Regions from separate parts of the Nocardia sp. IFM 10818 genome, predicted to be linked through region 2. Evidence: predicted binding sites of a transcription regulator. Region 2 holds the regulator's gene; the other holds the start of a gene.

Region 1 (9,811 bases), 270 kb from region 2:
TAGGCGAGGGTCCAGGGCCTGATGACCATGAGATTCATGGCGTCACCGCTGAGTTTCAGACTGCGCCGCAAGGTGATCGGCTCCGGATGGCCGATGGAGTAGCCGGTGCCGCGCCGCCCGCCGGGCAGTTCCAGCGGAATCGGATGCAGCGGGCGGACTTCGGCCGGCGCACCGTCGCGCACGACGGTGATGATGCCGCTGGCCTGCTGCATCCAGTGCACGGCCGCCGCGGTGGGGCCGCCGTCCGGGCGCAGGAGCTGTTCCTCCATATCCACCGGCGTCTCGCCCGCGTCGACGGCCCAGGCGGTGTACGCGTCGCGCACGGTGTCGAGTTCGGCGGCGGCCAGAGCGGCGAGCAGATTGCTCATGCCCGGGCTGGCCCCCATGCCGATCACCGCGCACACGCCCTGCTCCCGTGCCGCCGCATCCAGATCGAGCATCTGCAGCGTGGGTTCCCAGTCGTCGCAGATATCGAGGTAGTGGGTTCCGGTCTCGATGGCGGCGCGCAACACGGTCAGGCCGAAACGGTAATACGGCCCAACGGTATTGAGCACCAGATCCGCGCCGGACAGCGCGTTCCGCAGCGCGGAGTCAGCGGTGACGTCGACTTCGAGCGCGCGCACCGGAACCGGCGAATGCGCCAGTTCCCGCGCCAGCCGTTGGGCGGCCCCGAGATCGCGATCGGCGATGACGATCTCCTCGAGACCCGCCAGCCCGGCCGCGATCCGCACCGCGACGGCGCCCATGGCGCCCGGCCCACCCAGTGCGAGAACTTTCATTTCGTGCTCCTGACGATCGATGGCTCTTGCTGTTCGGCGAATTCCCGCAGGTCGTCCAGATATCCGGGCGCGTACAGCGAGCGTGGCGCGAACACCGCGACCAGCACCGACCGCACCCCCCGGTCGTTGTCCAGATCCGCCTTGACGATGTTGTGCGAGGCGTCCGGATACATCCGGACGGTGAGCAGTCCGGCCGGCACCAATTCCCGGTAGACGCGGGCGGTTTCGGCGACATCCACGTTCAGGTCCTGTTCGCCGAGTGCGAGCAGCACCGGAATCCGCAGTCGCGGCAGGTACTCGCTCACATCGGCGAGGTAGTTCCTGCTCGCGAACCGCCAGCGGTCGGCGGACATCGGGTCATCGTCGATTCCCGCGGCGAGGTACTGCTCATGGGATGCGCCCGCGCGCAGCAACTCCAGCACGGCCCGGCGCCGATCGTTCGCCGCCGCGATCTCGGACTCGGTCGCGTTCCGGTGCCGCAGTTCGGCATTCGTGTTGTACTCACCCTGGCGCAGCCAGTTGATCGCGGGCCCGGCCACGATCATGAACTGCAATTCCGGATGCCGCACCGCCACCTCGGGCAGCACCCAGCCCGCCTGGCTGATCCCCCACACCCCGATGCGCCGCGGATCGATATCCGCACGTGCCGCCGCCCAGGCAATGGCGGCCTCGGTCTCCGCGGCCCGATCGTGCATGGACTGCTCGAGCCAATTCCCCGGCGCGCCATTGATCCCGGGCTTGTCCCAGGCCAGCGACGCGTATCCGGCGCGCGCGAACGATTCCCAGAGCGGCCGGTAGAAGTCGTCGCGATCGGCGTCGGCGGGCCCGTCACCGTGCACGAACACGACGAGTCCGGCGGGTCCGCGCTGATCCTCCGGCAGCACCAAGGTGCCCCGCAGGTCCTGTTCCGGCCCCGGGATGGTGACCCGTTGCTCGGTGAAGGCGAAGTCGTTCGCGACGACGACCCAGGCCCCCGCGGACAGTGCCAGCGCGATAACGCAGCCGGCGGCGATCGACAACCGGAGTAACCAGGTCCTGCGAAGCATGGTGTCGATCGTATCAGAAATGATCGTCTATGAAATGATCGTTTTTAATTCGATAGAACATGCACTTCCGGTTGTTCGCCCGGGGCGAACAACCGGATGGAACAAGACCACCGGGGCCGGGGTTGAGTAGGTATCGCTCAACCTTGGAAGGGGTCGAAGTCGTGACTACACCACAGAACCTGCCGGTCCTGTTCCTGACCGATCCGATCGTGCTGCCCGGCATGATCGTGCCGATCGAGTTGGACGAATCCGCGCAGGCCGCTATCGATGCCGCGCGGGCGGGCAAGGTCAACCAGGTGCTGGTCGCGCCGCGGCTGGACGAGGGCTACGCCAGCTATGGCGTGGTCGCCACCATCGAACAGGTGGGGCGCATGCGCGGTGGCGCGCCCGCCGCGGTGCTGAAGGCCGAGGGCCGCGCCAAGATCGGGCACGGGGTGACCGGCCCGGGCGCCGCGTTGTGGGTGGAGGCCGAGCCCGTCGAGGCGCCCGCCGCCGACGGCCGCACCACCGAACTCGCGGCCGAATACAAGAAGCTGGTCGTCGCCGTCCTGCAGCGTCGCGAGGCCTGGCAGGTCATCGACGCGGTGAACCAGCTCACCGAGCCGTCCGCCATTGCCGACACCGCCGGCTGGGCGCCCTACCTGAGCAATGAGCAGAAGCGGGAACTGCTCGAGACCGTCGACACCACGGTCCGGCTGACCAAGCTCATCGAGTGGACCAAGCAGCACATCGCCGAGACCGAGGTCAGCGAGAAGATCAGTGAGGATGTGCGCGAGGGCGTCGAGAAGAGCCAGCGCGAATTCCTGCTCCGCCAGCAGCTCAATGCGATTCGCAAGGAGCTGGGCGAGGACGAGCCGGACGGCGCCGACGACTACCGCACCCGCATCGAGAACGCCGACCTGCCCGAGGACATTCGCGAGGCCGCGCTGCGCGAGGTGGGCCGGTTGGAGCGGGCCAGCGATCAGAGCCCGGAATCGGGCTGGATCCGCACCTGGCTGGACACCGTCCTGGACCTGCCCTGGACCGTGAAAACCACCGACAGCGCCGATGTCTCGGCCGCTCGCGCGGTGCTGGACGCGGATCACCACGGGCTGGACGAGGTCAAGGACCGCATGGTCGAGTACCTGGCCGTGCGGGCCCGCCGCGCCGCCCGCAATCTGGAGGTGGTCGGCGGCCGTGGCTCCGGCGCGGTGCTGGTGCTGGTCGGCCCGCCCGGTGTGGGCAAGACCTCGCTGGGTGAGTCGGTCGCCCGCGCGCTGGGCCGCAAGTTCGTGCGCGTCGCCCTGGGTGGCGTCCGCGACGAGGCCGAGATCCGCGGTCACCGCCGCACCTATGTCGGCGCCCTGCCCGGCCGCATCGTGCGCGCCATGAAGGAGGCCGGCTCCATGAATCCGGTCGTCCTGCTGGACGAGATCGACAAGGTCGGCTCGGACTTCCGCGGCGATCCCGCGGCGGCCCTGCTCGAGGTCCTGGATCCGGCGCAGAACCACACCTTCCGCGATCACTACCTGGATCTGGACCTGGATCTGTCCGACGTCCTGTTCATCGCCACCGCGAATGTCATGGAGACCATCCCCGGCCCGCTGCTGGACCGCATGGAACTGATCACCGTGGACGGTTACACCGAGGCGGACAAGGTCGCCATCGCCCGCGACTTCCTCATTCCGCGGCAGTTGGAGCGCAATGCCCTGACCGCCGAGGAGGTTTCCATCACCGAGGAGGCGCTGCGCGAGATCGCCGCCAACTACACCCGGGAAGCCGGTGTGCGGCAGATGGAGCGCCTGATCGCCAAGGCGCTGCGCAAGGCGGCGACCAAGCTGTCGGAATCGGCGGACCCCGCCGGCTCCGAAAGCCTGGGCTACGACAAGGAGCTGGGGTACGACACCGGTTCCATCGCCATCGGCCTGGACAATCTGACGGAGTTCCTGGGCCGTCCCCGCTTCACCCCGGACTCGGTGGAACGCACCGCGGTCCCCGGTGTGGCGACCGGTCTGGCGGTGACGGGCGCCGGCGGCGACGTCCTCTACATCGAGGCCAATGCGGCCGAGGGCGATCGCTCGCTGACCCTGACCGGCCAGCTCGGCGACGTCATGAAGGAGTCGGCGCAGATCGCCCTGACCTACGTCCGCTCCCACCTGGAGGAGATCGGCATCGAGCCGAAGGTGCTGGATCGCAATATCCACATCCACTTCCCGGCGGGCGCGGTCCCGAAGGACGGTCCGTCCGCGGGCGTCACCATGGTCACCGCCCTGGTGTCGCTGGCCCTGGGCCGGCAGGTCCGCGCCGATGTCGGCATGACCGGCGAGGTCACGCTGAACGGCCGCGTCCTGCCCATCGGCGGCGTGAAGCAGAAGCTGCTGGCCGCGCAGCGCGCCGGACTGAAGACCGTCTTCATCCCGGCACGCAATGAACCGGATCTCGACGAGGTCCCGGGCGAGGTGCTGGCCGCCCTGGATGTGCGCCCCGTCGCCGACGTGGCCGACATCCTGGCCTACGCCATCGAACCTGTCATCGAGTCCGACCTCGACCGTCCGGCGCTGAGCGCCACCGCCTGACCGGCGGGACGCGATAGCACAACCGAATAGCAACGGACCGCGCTTGTTTCACATGAAACCGAAACCCGCGCGGTCCGTTCGTATTTCGTGGCCGCCTCAGAACTCCCCGGCCACGCCGAGCACGGTGCGCCCGGAGTGGGTGCCCTCCAGGATGGAGCGGAGCACGGATTCGGCCTCGGTAATGGGCGCGTAGTTCTCGAGCAGGCTCAGATGCGCCGGTTTCAGGTCCTTGCCGAGGCGGGCCCACAGTTCGCGGCGAGCCGCGATGGGCATATGGGCCGAGTCGATGCCGAGCAGCGAAACCCCGCGCAGGATGAACGGCATGACGGTGGTCGGGAGCTCCGGACCACCGGTGAGACCGCTGACCGCGGCGGCGCCGCCGTACTTGATCGTGCTGAGAATGTGGGCGAGCGACTGGCCGCCGACGCTGTCCACCGCCGCCGCCCACTGCGCCTTGCCGAGCGGGCGCAGCTTCTCGCCCTCGGCGGGCAGGCGGCCGATCACCGCAGCGGCGCCCAGGGTTTCGAGGAGTTCACCGGCGCCGATCTTGCCGGTGGAGGCGACCACTTCGAAGCCGAGACCGGACAGAATGTCCACCGCCACACTGCCCACGCCGCCGGTGGCGCCGGTGACGAGAACGGGACCGGCGGCCGGTGTGAGTCCGTGGTCGAGCAGGGCTTGTACGCTCATGGCCGCCGTGAACCCCCCCGTGCCGATGGCGGCGGCCTCGCGGGGTGTCAGGCCTTCGAGCTTCACCACCCATTCGGCCGGGACCTTGGCGTATTCGGAGTAGCCGCCGTGATGCGAGACGCCCAGCTCGTAGCCGTGGGCAATGACCAGATCACCCGGGGCGAAGTCCGGATTCCCGGAACTGACCACCTCGCCGGTGAGATCGATGCCCGGGATGAGTGGATACTCCCGAATCACGCCGCCTTTGGGGGTGATGGCCAGACCGTCTTTGTAGTTCGCGCCCGAGTAATGAACCTTGATCGTCACATCGCCGGGCCCATGGAAGTCGTCGTTCACCGTTTCGCGAATGAGTGCGATACCGCTGTCCGTTTCGTGGGCCACCATCGCCTGGAACTCCATTGACCGAGCATAAGACCGGCAATGCCGGTCGGGTATCGCTCAGGCGAACTTGGGTGCTCGTTTACCGAGGAATGCGGCGATTCCCTCTGCGCCGTCGGCCGATTCCGCGCAGTGCGTGATGAACGCGGCCTCGGTGCCGAGCTGTTCTTCGAGGGTGTGCTGGGAGGACACCAGCAGCAGCTTCTTCACATTGGCATTGGACAGCTTGGGGCCGCTCGCGAACTGCCGCGCGAGTTCCTCGACGGCCCCGGCGAGTTCGGCATCGGGCACCACCCGGTGCAGCAGCTGCCAGTCGAGCGCCTCGTGTGCGGTGAGCACCCGGTTGGTGAGCATGAGGTCCTGGGTGCGGCGCACGCCGATCAGGCGCGGCAGGTAGTAGGAGGCACCGCCGTCGGGGCTGAGCCCGACCTTGGTGTAGGACATGGTGAACGACGCGGATTCGGCCGCGACCACCAGATCGCCGGCAATGGCCAGGCTCAGGCCCGCCCCGGCGGCGGTGCCGTTGACGGCGGTGATGAGCAGGGCGTCCATGCGCGCGAACGAGGACACGGCGTGGTGCAGGGTCTCGGCCAGCTTGTCGATGAACGCGCCGGTGTCGTCGGCGGCCGCCATGGCCCGCACGTCACCGCCGGCGGAGAAGAACTTCCCGGCGCCGGTCAGCACCACCACCTTGACGGCCGGATCGTCGGAGCAGTAGGCGGCGGCCTGCGCCAGCTCATCGGCCAGGGCCTGATCGATTCCATTGGCGGCATTGGGCCGATTGAGCGTGATGCGGGCAATGGGCCCGTCCAGCTCGAACAGAATGTTCTCGTACACGTGGGTCATCGAATGGGTGCCTTCCGTCGGATGCCTGACCACAGCATGTCAAACGCGTCGATCACCGCATGCCCGGGGCGAATTCGACGCGCACGCCGAGCAATCGGATGGGCCGGTCCAGCTCGAACCGGTGCAGGACCTCGAGCGCGGTCCGCACGACCTCGTCCACATCGGTGGTGGCCTGCGGCAGTTTGCGTTGTTTGGTGCGGGTGAAGAACGTCTTGGTCCGCACCGTCACCCCGACCCGGCCGATGGCGCGCCCGTCGGCGAAGGTGTCCTCCGCGACCTGGGCGGCCAGCCGGGCAATGGCGGCCTCGAGGTCGGCGATCTCGGTGAGATCCTCGGGAAACGTCTCGGACCTGCTGTGTCCCACCGGTTCCCGGGGTTCGGCGATATCGGTGTCACCCGCACCGTGTCCGAGTACCCATAGATACGGTCCGGTATTGGGCCCGAATTCCGCCGCCAGCCGGTCCCGGTCCGCCGCCGCCAGATCGGCGACCGTCTCGATGCCCAGTGCGCGCATGCGTTTGGCGATGCGCGCCCCGATTCCCCACAGCGCCGTGGTCGGGCGGTGCGCCATGAGCTCGACCCAGTTGTCGGCGGTGAGCCGGAAGACGCCCGCTCCGCCCGCGGCCTCCGCCGCGGCGTCGCCGGATTTGCCCACCGCCTTGGCGAACCCGGTGGCGAGCTTGGCCCGGGTCTTGTTGTCCCCGATGCCGACCGCACAGGTCAGCCCCAATTCCTCGATGGCCGTGCGAATCTCGCGCGCCAGCTGTTCGGGATCATCGGTATCGGCCGCCAGGAAGGCCTCGTCGAATCCGAGCACCTCCACCCGCCCCGGAAAGGTCCGCAGCAGCGCCATGATCTCCTCGGACGCCTCCGCGTAGGTGGCGAGATCCTGCGGCAGGAACACCCCGTCCGGGCAGATCCGCAGGGCTGTCCGCAGGGGCATCCCGGCCCGCACCCCGAAGGCCCGCGCCGGATAGGACGCGCAGGACACCACCTTCCGCGGTTCGGCCGGATCGCCGTTCCCGCCCACGATGACCGGCTGCCCGCGCAGTTCCGGATGCCGCCGGAATTCGACCGCGGCCTGGAATTGGTCGAGGTCGACGTGCAACAGCCAGCGCGCCACCCCTCCGTCATACCGCATGGTCTGCCGAAATATCGGGAAAGGGGGTTGTGCTGCTCGCCGAGACAGAACTAAATTCTGGTCATGAAGATTCGAGATCGGTTGTTGCTGGCGGCCGAGCGCCAGTTCGCCGAACAGGGGACTCTCGATGCCACGCTCACCCAGATTCGGGCCGCGGCCGGAGCCAGCGTCGGCGCGCTGTATCACCACTTCCCGGACAAGGCCGAGCTGTACCGGCAGGTGTGGGCCTTCGCGCTGGAGGACTATCAGCGCCATTTCTGGGAGGCGGTGCGCGACAGCGCCGACGCCGAGGGCGGGGTGCGCGCCGGCGTCACCGAGCATCTGCGCTGGGTGAGCGAGAACCAGTACCGCGCCAAGGTGCTCACCTCCGCCCGGCCGCCGGGCATGCGCGACAGCGACGGCAATCGGGAGTTCATGCGCGGCGTCGCCCGCTGGTGGCGTACGCACGCCGGCTACGGCGCGGTGCGTGAACTCGACTTCGATCTGCTCTACGCGCTGTGGCTGGGCCCGGCGCAGGTGTACTCGCGGCACTGGCTCGGCGGTGAATTCGTCACCGCGCCGATCGAGGTGGCCCCGCAACTGGCCGACGCCGCCTGGCAGGTGCTCCGAACTCCCGAACCGAGCGGAAAGTGACGTGATGACTGTAGAACTGGATCTCGACCTGGGACGGAAAGTCCTTGCGGCCCAGCCGTTCAGCCAGTTGGTCGGCGCGGAGCTGACCGCGTTCGGCAATGGCCGCGCCACCCTGGAGATTCCCATTCGGCCGGAGCTCGGCCAGCAGTTCGGGTATGTGCACGGCGGCGTCCTGGCCTACGCGGCCGACAATGCCCTCACCTATGCGGCGGGCACGGTGCTCGGTGCGAATGTGCTGACCGGTGGTTTCACCATCACCTATCTGCGTCCGGCCGCGGGGGTGCGATTGCGCGCCGAGGCCACCGTCATCGATGCCACTCGCCGCCAGGCCGTCTGCCGCTGCGAGATATTCGCCGACAGCGACGAGGGCGAGACGGCGCTCTGCGCCGTCGCGCAGGGCACCGCCCGCAGTGTGGAACGAGAGCTCAACGGGAACGGCGGAACCAGTTCAGCGGGGAGCGATACGCGTAGCGCGCCTTGACCGTTCCGGTGTCCACCTGCCCCTGCACCCGGATCAACGGAGCGCCCGGGAAGCGCGGCAGCGTCACCTTGTTCGTCACGGTGCCGGCGCCGCGTTGCACGCCGTCCAGGTCGATGCGCCAGCCGCGCGGCACGATCATGACGATCGCCCCCGCTCCGGCGCGCACGTGCACGTCGATTTCGCGCCGCACACAGTGCGCCCGCGTGAAGTCGATCACCAGTTTGCCGGAAACCGACTCGGCGAGAAGAGTTTTCGGTACGGTCCACTGGTCGTCGGTGCGCGCCGTCCCGCCGTCGACCCGCAGCCGCAGCGGTGGTTCCTCCACCGGCTGCCGGGGACGCCCGGCGACGGGCATGCGCCAGAGCGCCTCAGGGCGTGACTGTGCTGTGGTACGGCTCACCGAAACTCCTTCCCCGGCATGTGAAACGATGATCTTGGCGATGCCAGGGAAGTCGAATTATTCCGTATAGCTGGACTTTTCGGACCTGCCGGTGTCTAACAGTACGGTCACATCCCGATGTCGCTCCGGCCGCGAACGCCGCGGCGGCGCGTGCGGATTCAGCGGCGGCCCAGGTGCACGGTGACCGCGCCGAGCAGGTAGACGTCCTCGCGCTTGCCGATATAGGTGTCGGCCGCCGGATCGAGCAGCGCCTCGAGGGCCGCGCGATCCGCCGCGCCGAGTTCCTCGCCCACGTGCTCGCGCATGGAATCCAGCCGGGCCGTGACGGTTTCGCGAATCGCGGGGGTGGCGGGGGCCGGATGATCGGTGAGCACGCTGAACGAGGTCACCTCGCCGAGACCCGCCTTGGCCAGGGCGGTGCCCCAGCCGTAGGGCATCGGCACCGCCTCCGGGATCTCGGCGCGCATGCGGCCGAAACGCTCATCGCGCAGCGCCAGCAGCCGGTCCTCCAGGCCCGGCGCGCCGACCCCGAGATCCCAAGGCAGGCAACGGGTCGGCAGCCCGCCCTCGACCAGGGCCAGCCACCCGCCGGGCCGCACCAGCTTCGCCAGCCGGTCCACCCCGTCCTGCTGATCGGGCAGGTGATGCACCATGCGCGAGGCCCACACCACATCGGCCGCGGGCACGGTGTGCACCACCTCGTCGGAGGTGGCGTCCACGAGCAGGGTTTCGACCTGTACCCGGTCGTCGTCGCCGAGCGTGGTCTCCGCCGCCCGGCGGGCCACCTCGAGCAATTCCGGTACGGCGTCGGCAATGATCAGCCGTCCGCCGCCGCGCCCGGCGAGCTCGCGCGCGAAGGCCG
Region 2 (9,811 bases):
GATCGCCGATGGCATCGGCCTGGCCCCGCTGCGCGCGCTGCTGCTGGACCTGTCCCGCCGCGCCACTCCGCCGAACCTCACCCTGTTCTTCGGCGGGCGGTATCCGCGCGATCTCTACGCCGCCGACATGCTCTACCTGCTGACCGAGCAATTCCCTTGGCTCACAGTGCTTCCGGTGGTGCAGGACGAACACGATCCCAGCCGCGCCGATGCCTGGTACGAGGCGTGCAAGGTGGATGTCGGCTTCCAGCCGGAGGAAATGCTGCCGGGGACCCTCGCCGAGGCCGTCGCGCGATTCGCGCCCTTCGATCACCAGCAGATTCTGGTGTGCGGCAATTCCGGCCAGGTGCAGGCCGTGGTGGATCGCCTCATCGCGACCGGGACGCCGCGCGAAAACATTCGCTACGAAGGGTTTTGAGAGCGGGGGTTCGGGGGGCGAAGCCCCCCGAGAGCCCCTGAGAGTTGGGGAAATTCAGAACAGCGGGTCGTGGCGAATGTTCTGGGTCGGGGTCCCCGCGGCCATGAGCCGGAACTTGGTGGTCTGCACCATCGAAGGTGAACCGACGATCTGCACGTCACGATCCGCCCACGGCCCGAATCCCGCCACGATCTTGCCGATCTGACCGACCCGGCGCGGTTGTAAGCCCGGAAGCTCCTTGGGCTCATCGGAATCCGCGAAATGCCACCAGGGGTTCTCATTGCTCTCGGTGACCGGATTGACGGTGAGCCACTTATTGGCGCGCGCCAGCTGGCTCAGGATCTCCAGATCGTAGAGATCGCACGGGTAATGCCCGCCGACGAACAGATCCACCTTGGGATTGGAGCGCCGCGCGGTCATGGCCATGAGCTGGGCGCGCAGCGGGGCGATCCCGGTGCCGCAGCCGATCATGAGCATCTTGCGGCGGGTATTGCGCGGCACGCCGAGCCCGCCCAGCGGCGAGCCGATCAGCCATTGCTCGCCGATCCGGGTGTGCCCGACCATGGCCGGGCTGACCCAGCCGCCGGTGACGCCGCGGATATGGAATTCCAGTTCACCGCTGGCATTGGCCGGTATGGCCGGGGACAGATAGCGCCACATGCGCGGCCGGGACGGGATCTGCACGCTCATGTACTGCCCGGCCGCGTACTGCATGGGCTGGTCCAGCTTCAAGCGCACGACGGCGAGATTGCGCAACACCTCGCGGTGTTCGATGACGGTGCCGGTCCAGACCGGCGGGGTGCCCTCCTGTTCGGCCGCGCCGATCATGGTGTCGGCGATGACGCCGAGCCCCTCGTCCCAGGCCCGGTCCACCTCATCGGTCCACATCTCGGTGCCGGCATAGGCCTGCATGGCGGTCTTCAGCGTTTTCACCACGGCCGCATAGTGTTCGGCCACCACGCCGTACTTGCGATGGTCGCGCCCGAGCTGGGCCAGGAAGGGCAGCAGCTTGTCCGGTTCCTCCAGCCGGTCCACCACATAGGCGATGGCCCGGACCAGCCGATCGCGCTGAGCGTCGAGCGCGGCCGGGAAGAAGTCGCGAACCTGTGGATGCTCGGTGAACAGAATGGCGTAGAACGATCGTGCGAGTTTCTCGGGGCCGCCTTCCTCCGCAGCAACCGCCTTGAACGTCGTTCTAATCAATGCGACGGTCCGCGAATCCATTTGTGTCACAACCCCATTTCGCACTCGAACACGGGCGAGGCCGGCGAGTGCAGTGCTGCGGGACACTCGACAGCAGCCGTTGCCAAGCAAGTGTAGGTGAGGTTTGCCAGCAACGGAACGGGACGTTTCAACAACACGCCTGTAATTCCCCTAAATTGAGGACAGTGCAGGGTTATTCGCCTGAAAACAGACTGTTCACCTGGAACACGCCGACAGACACAGGGTTTTACTCGTCGATCTTGCGAGATCCGTTTTGCAAGACTCAGAAACTCAGCGACCGCACCGCAACCTCGCTCGCAAACAAATTGCTTTGCCACACAAGGCAAAACTCACAAATGGAATAATTCCATAACCGTCCGGTCTGTATCTATTTCCGCCCCATCCCGACTCGGGAAAATAAGGTGCGGGAGCCGAAGCCCCCGCACCTTTTCCGCTACCCGCCGGTGCGCACCGGCTACTGGGAGCGCCGCCGATTGCGCGGCTGCCACACCACGAGCGCGGTGCTCCGCGGGGCGGGAGTCAGGTCGGGGCGGTACCCCGACCGGAGTCTCTCCACCTCGGCGGTCAACTCCGCGACCCGGTGCTGCAGCTCCTCGACCTGGTTGGTGAGTTCGATGATCCGTTTGATGCCCGCCAGGTTGACGCCCTCGTCCTGGGACAGGCGCTGCACCTCGCGGAGCAGTTCCACATCCCGGTTCGAATAGCGCCGGCCGCCACCGGAAGTGCGCTGCGGCGACACCAGGCCCAGCCGGTCATAGGTACGCAGCGTCTGAGCGTGCATGCCCGCCAGCTGCGCGGCCACCGAGATCAGGAAGTACTGCGCCTCGGTCTTTTTCGGATCGGAACTCATTACGCACCTGCCCATCCGGCACGCGGATCGAAGCCACTTTCCTTCTCCGCCTCCGCATAGCGCCGCAGCGCCTCGGTGGCATTGTCGTCCAGTTTCTGCGGGATCGCGACCTTCACCGTGACCAGCAGATCGCCCGCACCGCCGCCGCCCCGCTTGGGCACACCGCGGCCGCGCACCCGCAGGGTACGGCCGTCCGCGGTGCCCGGCGGCACCTTGACGCCGACGCGGCCGTCCAGGGTCGGCACCGAAACCGTTGTGCCCAGCACCAATTCGCTGTAGCTCACCGGCAGCACCAGGGTCAGGTCGTCACCATTGCGGCCGAACACCTTGTCCTGGCTGACATGCACGGTGACATACAGATCGCCCGGAGGCGCACCGCGCAGGCCCGCCTCGCCCTGACCGGCCAGCCGGATCCGCTGCCCGTCGCGCACACCCGGGGGAATGCGGACGGTAATGGTGCGGGTCCGGTTCTGGATGCCGGTGCCGCGGCAATCGCCGCACGGATCGTCGATGATCGACCCGGTGCCCCGGCAGTCCTCGCACGGCTCGCTGAATCCGAACGCACCCTGATTGCGGCTGATCACGCCGGAACCGTTGCAGTGCGGGCAGACTCGCGGGCTGGTGCCCGGCTTGGCGCCGCTGCCGTGACAGGTGGTGCACGCCGCAGGGCTGGTCATCCGCAGCGGGACCGTCACGCCCTGGGCGGCCTCGCGGAAGCCCAGGGTCGTCTCGGTCTCCACATCGCTGCCGCGCCGCGGGCGCGACGAGGTGCGGGCGCCGCCGCGATTGAACAGGCCGCCGAGGATATCGCCGAGACCGCCGTCCCCGGCGGTCGCACCGGCGCCGCCGAAGATATCGCCCAGGTTGAACTCACCGGAGAACCCGCCGGGCTGGCCATAGCCGCCGCCGGGCGAGAAGCCGCCGCGGCCGAAACCGCCGCTCGCGAAGAGCCGGCGGGCCTCGTCGTACTCCTTGCGCTTCTCCGGATCCGACAGCACGGCGTGCGCCTCGCTGACGGCCTTGAAACGCTCCTCCGCCTTGGCATCTCCCGGATTCTTGTCCGGATGCAGATCCCGGGCGAGCTTGCGGTAGGCCTTCTTGACCTCATCCTGGGTGGCGCTGGAGGAAACACCCAGCTCCTTGTAGAAGTCCTTCTCGAGCCACTCCCGATTCACCGGGCATCTCCTCCTCTCGGATTACTCGTATTACTCGGTAGCAGCGGCATCGGAGCCGGCGTTCGTCGAATCCGATGCGCTGCCGGTCTGTTCCGCTACGCCGTCGGTGACGCCGACCAGCGCGTGGCGCAGGACGCGATCGCCGAACTTGTAGCCCTTGCGCATGACCATGCCGATCACCGGATCGTGTCCGGAGCCCTCGTGCTGGACGGCCTCGTGCAGGGTCGGGTCGAAAGGCTCACCCTCCGAACCGAAGTCGACGAGGCCCTGCTTCTGCAGGGCGGTGACCAGTTTGTCCGCGACCGACTTGAGCGGTCCGGTCTCCAGGTCGCCGTGCGCGCGGGCGCGGTCGAGATCGTCGAGCACGCCGAGCAATTCGCTGACCACCGACGCCTTGGCGGTCTCGATGGTGGCCTGGCGGTCACGCTCGACGCGGCGGCGGTAGTTGGCGTATTCGGCGGTCAGCCGCTGCAGGTCGGAGGTGCGCTCGGCGAGTTCGGCGCTGATCGCATCGGCGAGCGAATCCTCGCTCGTGGCAATGTCGTCCGCGGCCGAAGCCGCGGCGGAGGACTCCGCCGCGGCCTCGCCAACCTGACCCGCGAGCGGATCAACGACGTCGTCGATGATGACCGGCTCTTCTTCCGGGTTCGGCTTGGTCACTTCTTCTCCGGCTCCTCGACGACCTCGGCGTCGACCACGGTGTCATCGGACTCGGGCGCGGCCGCGCCATTGCCCTGGGCGGCCTGCTCGGCGCCCGCGGCCTCGTAGATGGCCTGGCCCAGCGCCTGCGACTCGGTCGCGAGCTTCTCCACCGCGGTCTTGATGACCGCGATATCGGTGCCCTTGAGCGCCTCGTTGGCCTCCGCGATGGCCGCCTCGACCTTGGTCTTGACCTCGGCCGGGACCTTGTCCTCGTTGTCCTTGATGAACTTCTCGGTCTGGTGCACCAGCGACTCGGCCTGGTTGCGGGTCTCCGCCTCCTCGCGACGCGCCTTGTCCTCGGCCGCGTGCGCCTCGGCGTCCTTCACCATGCGGTCGATCTCCTCCTTGGACAGGCCGGAGCCGTCCTGGATCTTGATCGTGTTCTCCTTGCCGGTGCCCTTGTCCTTGGCGGTGACGTGCACGATGCCATTGGCGTCGATGTCGAAGGTGACCTCGATCTGCGGCACGCCGCGCGGGGCCGGCGGGATGCCGGTCAGCTCGAAGGAGCCGAGCAGCTTGTTGTGCGAGGCGATCTCGCGCTCACCCTGGTAGACCTGGATCTGCACGGACGGCTGGTTGTCGTCGGCCGTGGTGAAGGTCTCCGACCGCTTGGTCGGAATGGTGGTGTTGCGCTCGATCAGCTTGGTCATCACGCCGCCCTTGGTCTCGATGCCCAGCGACAGCGGGGTGACATCGAGCAGCAGGACGTCCTTGACCTCACCCTTGAGCACACCGGCCTGCAGGGCGGCGCCGATGGCGACGACCTCGTCCGGGTTCACGCCCTTGTTGGGCTCCTTGCCGCCGGTCAGCTCCTTGACGAGCTCGGAGACGGCGGGCATGCGGGTCGAGCCGCCGACCAGCACCACGTGGTCGATATCGCTCACCGAGATGCCGGCGTCCTTGATGACCGACTGGAACGGCTTGCGGGTGCGGTCCAGCAGATCGGAGGTGATCTTCTGGAACTCGGCGCGGGTCAGCTGCTCGTCCAGGAACAGCGGGTTCTTGTCCGCGTCGACCGTGATGTAGGGCAGGTTGATCGAGGTCGACTGCGAGGACGACAGCTCGATCTTGGCCTTCTCCGCGGCCTCGCGCAGGCGCTGCATGGCCATCTTGTCCTTGGTCAGGTCGATGCCCGAGGTGCCCTTGAACTTGTCGACCAGCCACTGCACGATGCGCTCGTCCCAGTCGTCGCCACCGAGGTGGTTGTCACCGGAGGTGGCGCGGACCTCGACGACGCCCTCGCCGATCTCCAGCAGCGAGACGTCGAAGGTGCCGCCGCCGAGGTCGAAGACCAGGATGGTCTGTTCCTTGTCGCCCTTGTCCAGGCCATACGCCAGCGCGGCGGCGGTGGGCTCGTTGACGATGCGGAGCACGTTCAGGCCCGCGATCTGGCCGGCCTCCTTGGTGGCCTGGCGCTGCGCGTCCTCGAAGTAGGCGGGGACGGTGATCACCGCGTCGGTGATCTCTTCACCCAGGTAGGCCTCGGCATCGCGCTTCAGCTTCATGAGCGTGCGCGCGGAGATCTCCTGCGGGGTGTACTTCTTGCCGTCGATCTCGACCGACCAGTCCTCGCCCATGTGGCGCTTGACGGACCGGATGGTGCGGTCGACATTGGTGACGGCCTGGTTCTTGGCGGGCTGACCGACGAGCACCTCGCCGTTCTTCGCGAACGCGACAACGGACGGGGTGGTGCGCGATCCTTCCGAGTTGGCCACGACGACCGGCTCACCGCCTTCGAGAACAGCGATGACCGAGTTCGTGGTCCCGAGGTCGATACCGACCGCACGAGCCATGGTGATTCCTCCTGGTTGACGTACTTACACAGTCCTCAGCAAGTAACGCTGAGCGTGGTCGGCTCAATCCTGCCTCCGGATTGCTCCGAGTGCAAGCTGAACTTGAGTCGAACCCGCTCAACCTTGTCTGAACAGCTCCAACGGGTGATGCACGTCGCCTATTCCCAGGCGTGCGAAAAATTCTCCCCGGAACCCGGAGGTCACTTCTCGGCGGGATACACCGAGAGGGGCTCACCGGCCAGAGTCAGCGTCAGATGCCCGGACCGCCGGCCGTCCTTGGCGTCGATGGCGACGGTCGGCTCGGTGACCTTCGAGTTCGGATCGGCGAGGTTCGCACCCGGCGCGCGATCGATGAGGACGTGGGTGATCTCGCCGCCGGGCACACCCAGGGTCTGCGGCGCTCCGGCAATCAGGCGCGCCAGCGGCGCATCGGCCAGATTGCGCGGAATCTGCAAGTCGTGGGTCAGCGCCTCCGGATCGCCCAGAGTCCGCGCCTCCGCGGCCAATTCGACCATCGTCCGATGATCGTCCGCCGACAACTCCCTCTCGTCATCCCAGCGTGAGCCCCTTCGGCATCCCGACCGGCGCGCAGTACCGGGTTGCGTCCGCCGCGCGGTGGCAGCCGGGTCGCGCTCAGCGGACGGCGGCGAGGACCTCCTCCGCGAGGTCGCGGTCGAGGGTGACGCGGACCAGGGCGGCGGCGAGGTCGGCGGTGCGGCCTTCGGGGCACAGGTCGTGGAGGGATTGCGGGTCGGCGGGGAGGTCGAGTTCGGCGGCGCCCTCGAGGGCGCGTTCGTCGAAGTGCGGGCGGATCCAGGTCCAGGTGTCCTGGACTTCGCGGAGGAAGATCTCGGCGCCGGTCGGGCCGATGCCCTGGAACTGCTGGAGGAGCTGGGCCAGGCGGCAGGGCCGGTGGTCGGCTTCGGCCGCCAGACGGCGCAGGTCGCCATGGTATTCGTCCAGCAGGAAGGCGACATTGGCGCCGAGGCGGGTGGCGGTGGATTCGTCGTAGCGGCGGTAGCGGGCGCGGCCGAGGACGTCGACCAGTTCCTGCCATTCGGCGTCGGCGACGCGGTGGGTGGTGTTGTAGCCGCTGCCGATGAGCTCGCGGGCGGCGGCCACGGCGATGTCGGCGGAGATCCGGGTGCTGAGCAGTTGGGAGAGGATCAGCAGCTGGAACAGCGGGGCTGGCTTGTCGGCCAGTTTGATGCCGGCTTCCCGGGCGTAGCTGGTTCCGGCTCGGTCGAGTAGCGCGCGGACGATATCTGGTGAATGCATGGTGCACCTGCCCTTCCACCGGGTGCGTACCCACTGGCGGGCCGGGAATGCAGGGGGCGGCGGTTCATTCCAGCAGGGGAAACCGGCCGGAGCGGAGCAGACCGCCGATCGCCTCCATACGCGCCCGCGGCGCCGCGTAATCCGGATGCGCGCCGATGACGGCGGCCGCATCGTGCAACCGCACCATCTGCCGTTCCGCCTCCGCGACGCTGCGCCCGCCGGGCGTGATCGGATGCGCCGCGAAGGCAGGCCGGCGCGGGTCCACGCGGCCGAGTTCGAGAGCCTTGCCCACCCGCCGTGAGCACTTGCAGAAGGCATCCGGATTCGCCAGCCCGCAGGTCCGGGTGAGGAAGTTCCCGAGCCGTTTCTTGGCTCGCTCCAACCGCTTTCGATACGCGGCGGGAGTGGTGTCGGCGATCCAGGCGGCCTCGGTGGAATTCAGTTCGAACACATCCGAGAGCACGAAGGCGACGCGTTCCTCGCGGGCCAGGCATTGCAGCATGGCCTGGCTGCAGTTGAGCCGCACCTCATGGGTGAGCAGCGTGGATTCGGGACCGCGATAATCCTCGTCCGCCAGACCGTCTTTCAGGCCCTCGCTGAACTCGTCCAGGCTGAGCTGCCGCGCCTCCTGCGGCGTCCGCCGGTTCAGGTTGATCAGATAGTTGACGCCGATCCGGTACGCCCAGGTGAGCAGTTTCGCCTCACCCCGCCAGGTGCCGAGCTTGCCGACCGCCCGCAGCAGGATCTCCTGGGTGGCGTCCTCGGCGTCGGCGGGCCGCCACACCATGCGCAATGCGAGCCGATAGATGGGGTCCTGCAACTGCCGGACGATTTCGCCGACGGCGGTGGAATCCCCGGCGACGGCGCGGGCGACCAGTTCCCGTTCGGCGCCGTCCGGGCCGCGATCGCCGTCCGCTTCGATCTGCATACGGCCAGCCTCGATGCGCGAATCCGACTCCGCAACCCCCCGGTTCGAATGCCGCGCGATCACACCGGAAAGGGATCGCGGGGCGCACCCCGAGGTTCGCCCCGCGATCAGCCCTGCCACGGCGATTTCAGGCTACAACGCGAGCCGTGGTGAGCGCGTGCCGCCGGATCCATTCCGCCACTGCGGTCCCGATGGCGTCGGGCTGGTCCTCGGGGCAGTGGTGTCCCGCCGGGCCGATATTCGCGAGCTCGGTGGACGCGAAGGTCCGCGCCGCCCAGTCGATCACTTCCCCGGACCCGAGGCCGACGCCGTGCTCGACGGCCATGAGCAGCTTGGGGACCTCCGGGGACCGCGCCATCCAGCGGCCGTAGTTCTCGACGATGGCGACCACGTCGGCCGGTTCGCCGCCGAGCGGGAATTCGCGCGGCCACACCAGCATCGGCTTGCGCGATTCCGGGGTCGGGTAGGGCTTGCGGTAGGCCGCGAGGGCTTCCTGCGGCAGGTTGCGGGTGGAGGCGGGCAGGTTGAACTCGATGAACATATTGCGTTCCAGCACCATCTCCTCGCCTTCGGGAGAACGGAAGCGGCGGAACAGCTCCGCGCCCTGCGGCGGCATATCCGACCATTCCAGCGGGCGGAGGAAGGTCTCCACCACCGCGATGCCGCGCACTCGTTCGGGATGCCGCGCCGCCCAGTGCATTCCGAGCGCACCACCCCAGTCGTGGCCGACGATGACCACCCGCTCCAGGCCGAGCGCGTCGAACCAGGCGTCGAGATAGCGGGCGTGGTCGACGAACCGGTAGTCGCTGTCGGGCTTGCCGGAGTCGCCCATGCCGATGAGATCCGGTGCCAGCGCCCGGGTTTCACCGCTGACGTGCGGAATCACATTGCGCCAGATATAGGACGAGGTGGGGTTGCCGTGCAGGAAGACGACGGGAATGTCACCGCCGCCGACGTCGGCGTAGTTGATGAACGAGTCGAGGATGTCGATGGTGGCCATGGGAGGCGTTCCTTCCGGGTGAATTGTCTGCACCTGGTTGGACACACCGAATCCGCGGCTGTGACTCGGCTCTTCAGTGACGCTCGTCACACGGCGGCCGAGACCGCTCGGCGGTCAGGCCGGGATGGATGCCGGGCGTGAGCCCATTGCCGACGGCGACCCGCTGTAGCAGTTCGACCAGCGTGGCCCGCTCGGCCGGATCCAGCGGTGCGAGCAGTTCCGCGTCCAGCCCGGTGACCGATTCCGCCGCGCGGGCCAGGAGCGCATCGGCGGCGGGGAGCAGATGCACTGCGTGCGCGCGCCGGTCGGACGGGTGCTTGCGCCGTTCCACGAGTCCGCGTTTCTCCAGGTCGTCGACGAGCCCGACCATCACATTGCGATGGATGCCGAGCGCCTCGCACAACTGCTGCTGCGAGAGGCCGTCATTGGCCTTCAGGATCCGT

Evidence for each region. The regulator HspR, encoded in region 2, represses chaperone genes until heat shock. The targets are predictions, from matches to a motif close to ANNTGAGTNNNNNNNACTCANNT.
Region 1: the regulator HspR is predicted to act here: its motif matches at 1,946-1,968, upstream of lon (endopeptidase La).

What each region holds. Positions count from the first base shown of each region.
Region 1 covers NZ_BAAHJH010000001.1:8,335,138-8,344,948, reverse strand. The annotation lists gene ACYQ5L_RS38615 (saccharopine dehydrogenase family protein) at 1-779, opposite strand, end outside; gene ACYQ5L_RS38610 (alpha/beta hydrolase family protein) at 776-1,825, opposite strand; gene lon (endopeptidase La) at 2,047-4,380, shown strand; gene ACYQ5L_RS38600 (oxidoreductase) at 4,477-5,469, opposite strand; gene ACYQ5L_RS38595 (enoyl-CoA hydratase/isomerase family protein) at 5,509-6,294, opposite strand; gene ACYQ5L_RS38590 (DNA polymerase IV) at 6,347-7,435, opposite strand; gene ACYQ5L_RS38585 (TetR/AcrR family transcriptional regulator) at 7,499-8,068, shown strand; gene ACYQ5L_RS38580 (PaaI family thioesterase) at 8,073-8,549, shown strand; gene ACYQ5L_RS38575 (hypothetical protein) at 8,494-8,949, opposite strand; gene ACYQ5L_RS38570 (class I SAM-dependent methyltransferase) at 9,108-9,811, opposite strand, start outside.
Region 2 covers NZ_BAAHJH010000001.1:8,069,060-8,078,870, forward strand. The annotation lists gene ACYQ5L_RS37385 (FAD-binding oxidoreductase) at 1-418, shown strand, start outside; gene ACYQ5L_RS37390 (globin domain-containing protein) at 473-1,642, opposite strand; gene ACYQ5L_RS37395 (heat shock protein transcriptional repressor HspR) at 2,097-2,492, opposite strand; gene dnaJ (molecular chaperone DnaJ) at 2,492-3,667, opposite strand; gene grpE (nucleotide exchange factor GrpE) at 3,698-4,327, opposite strand; gene dnaK (molecular chaperone DnaK) at 4,324-6,162, opposite strand; gene ACYQ5L_RS37415 (DEAD/DEAH box helicase family protein) at 6,363-6,677, opposite strand; gene ACYQ5L_RS37420 (endonuclease) at 6,796-7,440, opposite strand; gene ACYQ5L_RS37425 (RNA polymerase sigma factor) at 7,505-8,368, opposite strand; gene ACYQ5L_RS37430 (haloalkane dehalogenase) at 8,496-9,368, opposite strand; gene ACYQ5L_RS37435 (MarR family winged helix-turn-helix transcriptional regulator) at 9,442-9,811, opposite strand, start outside.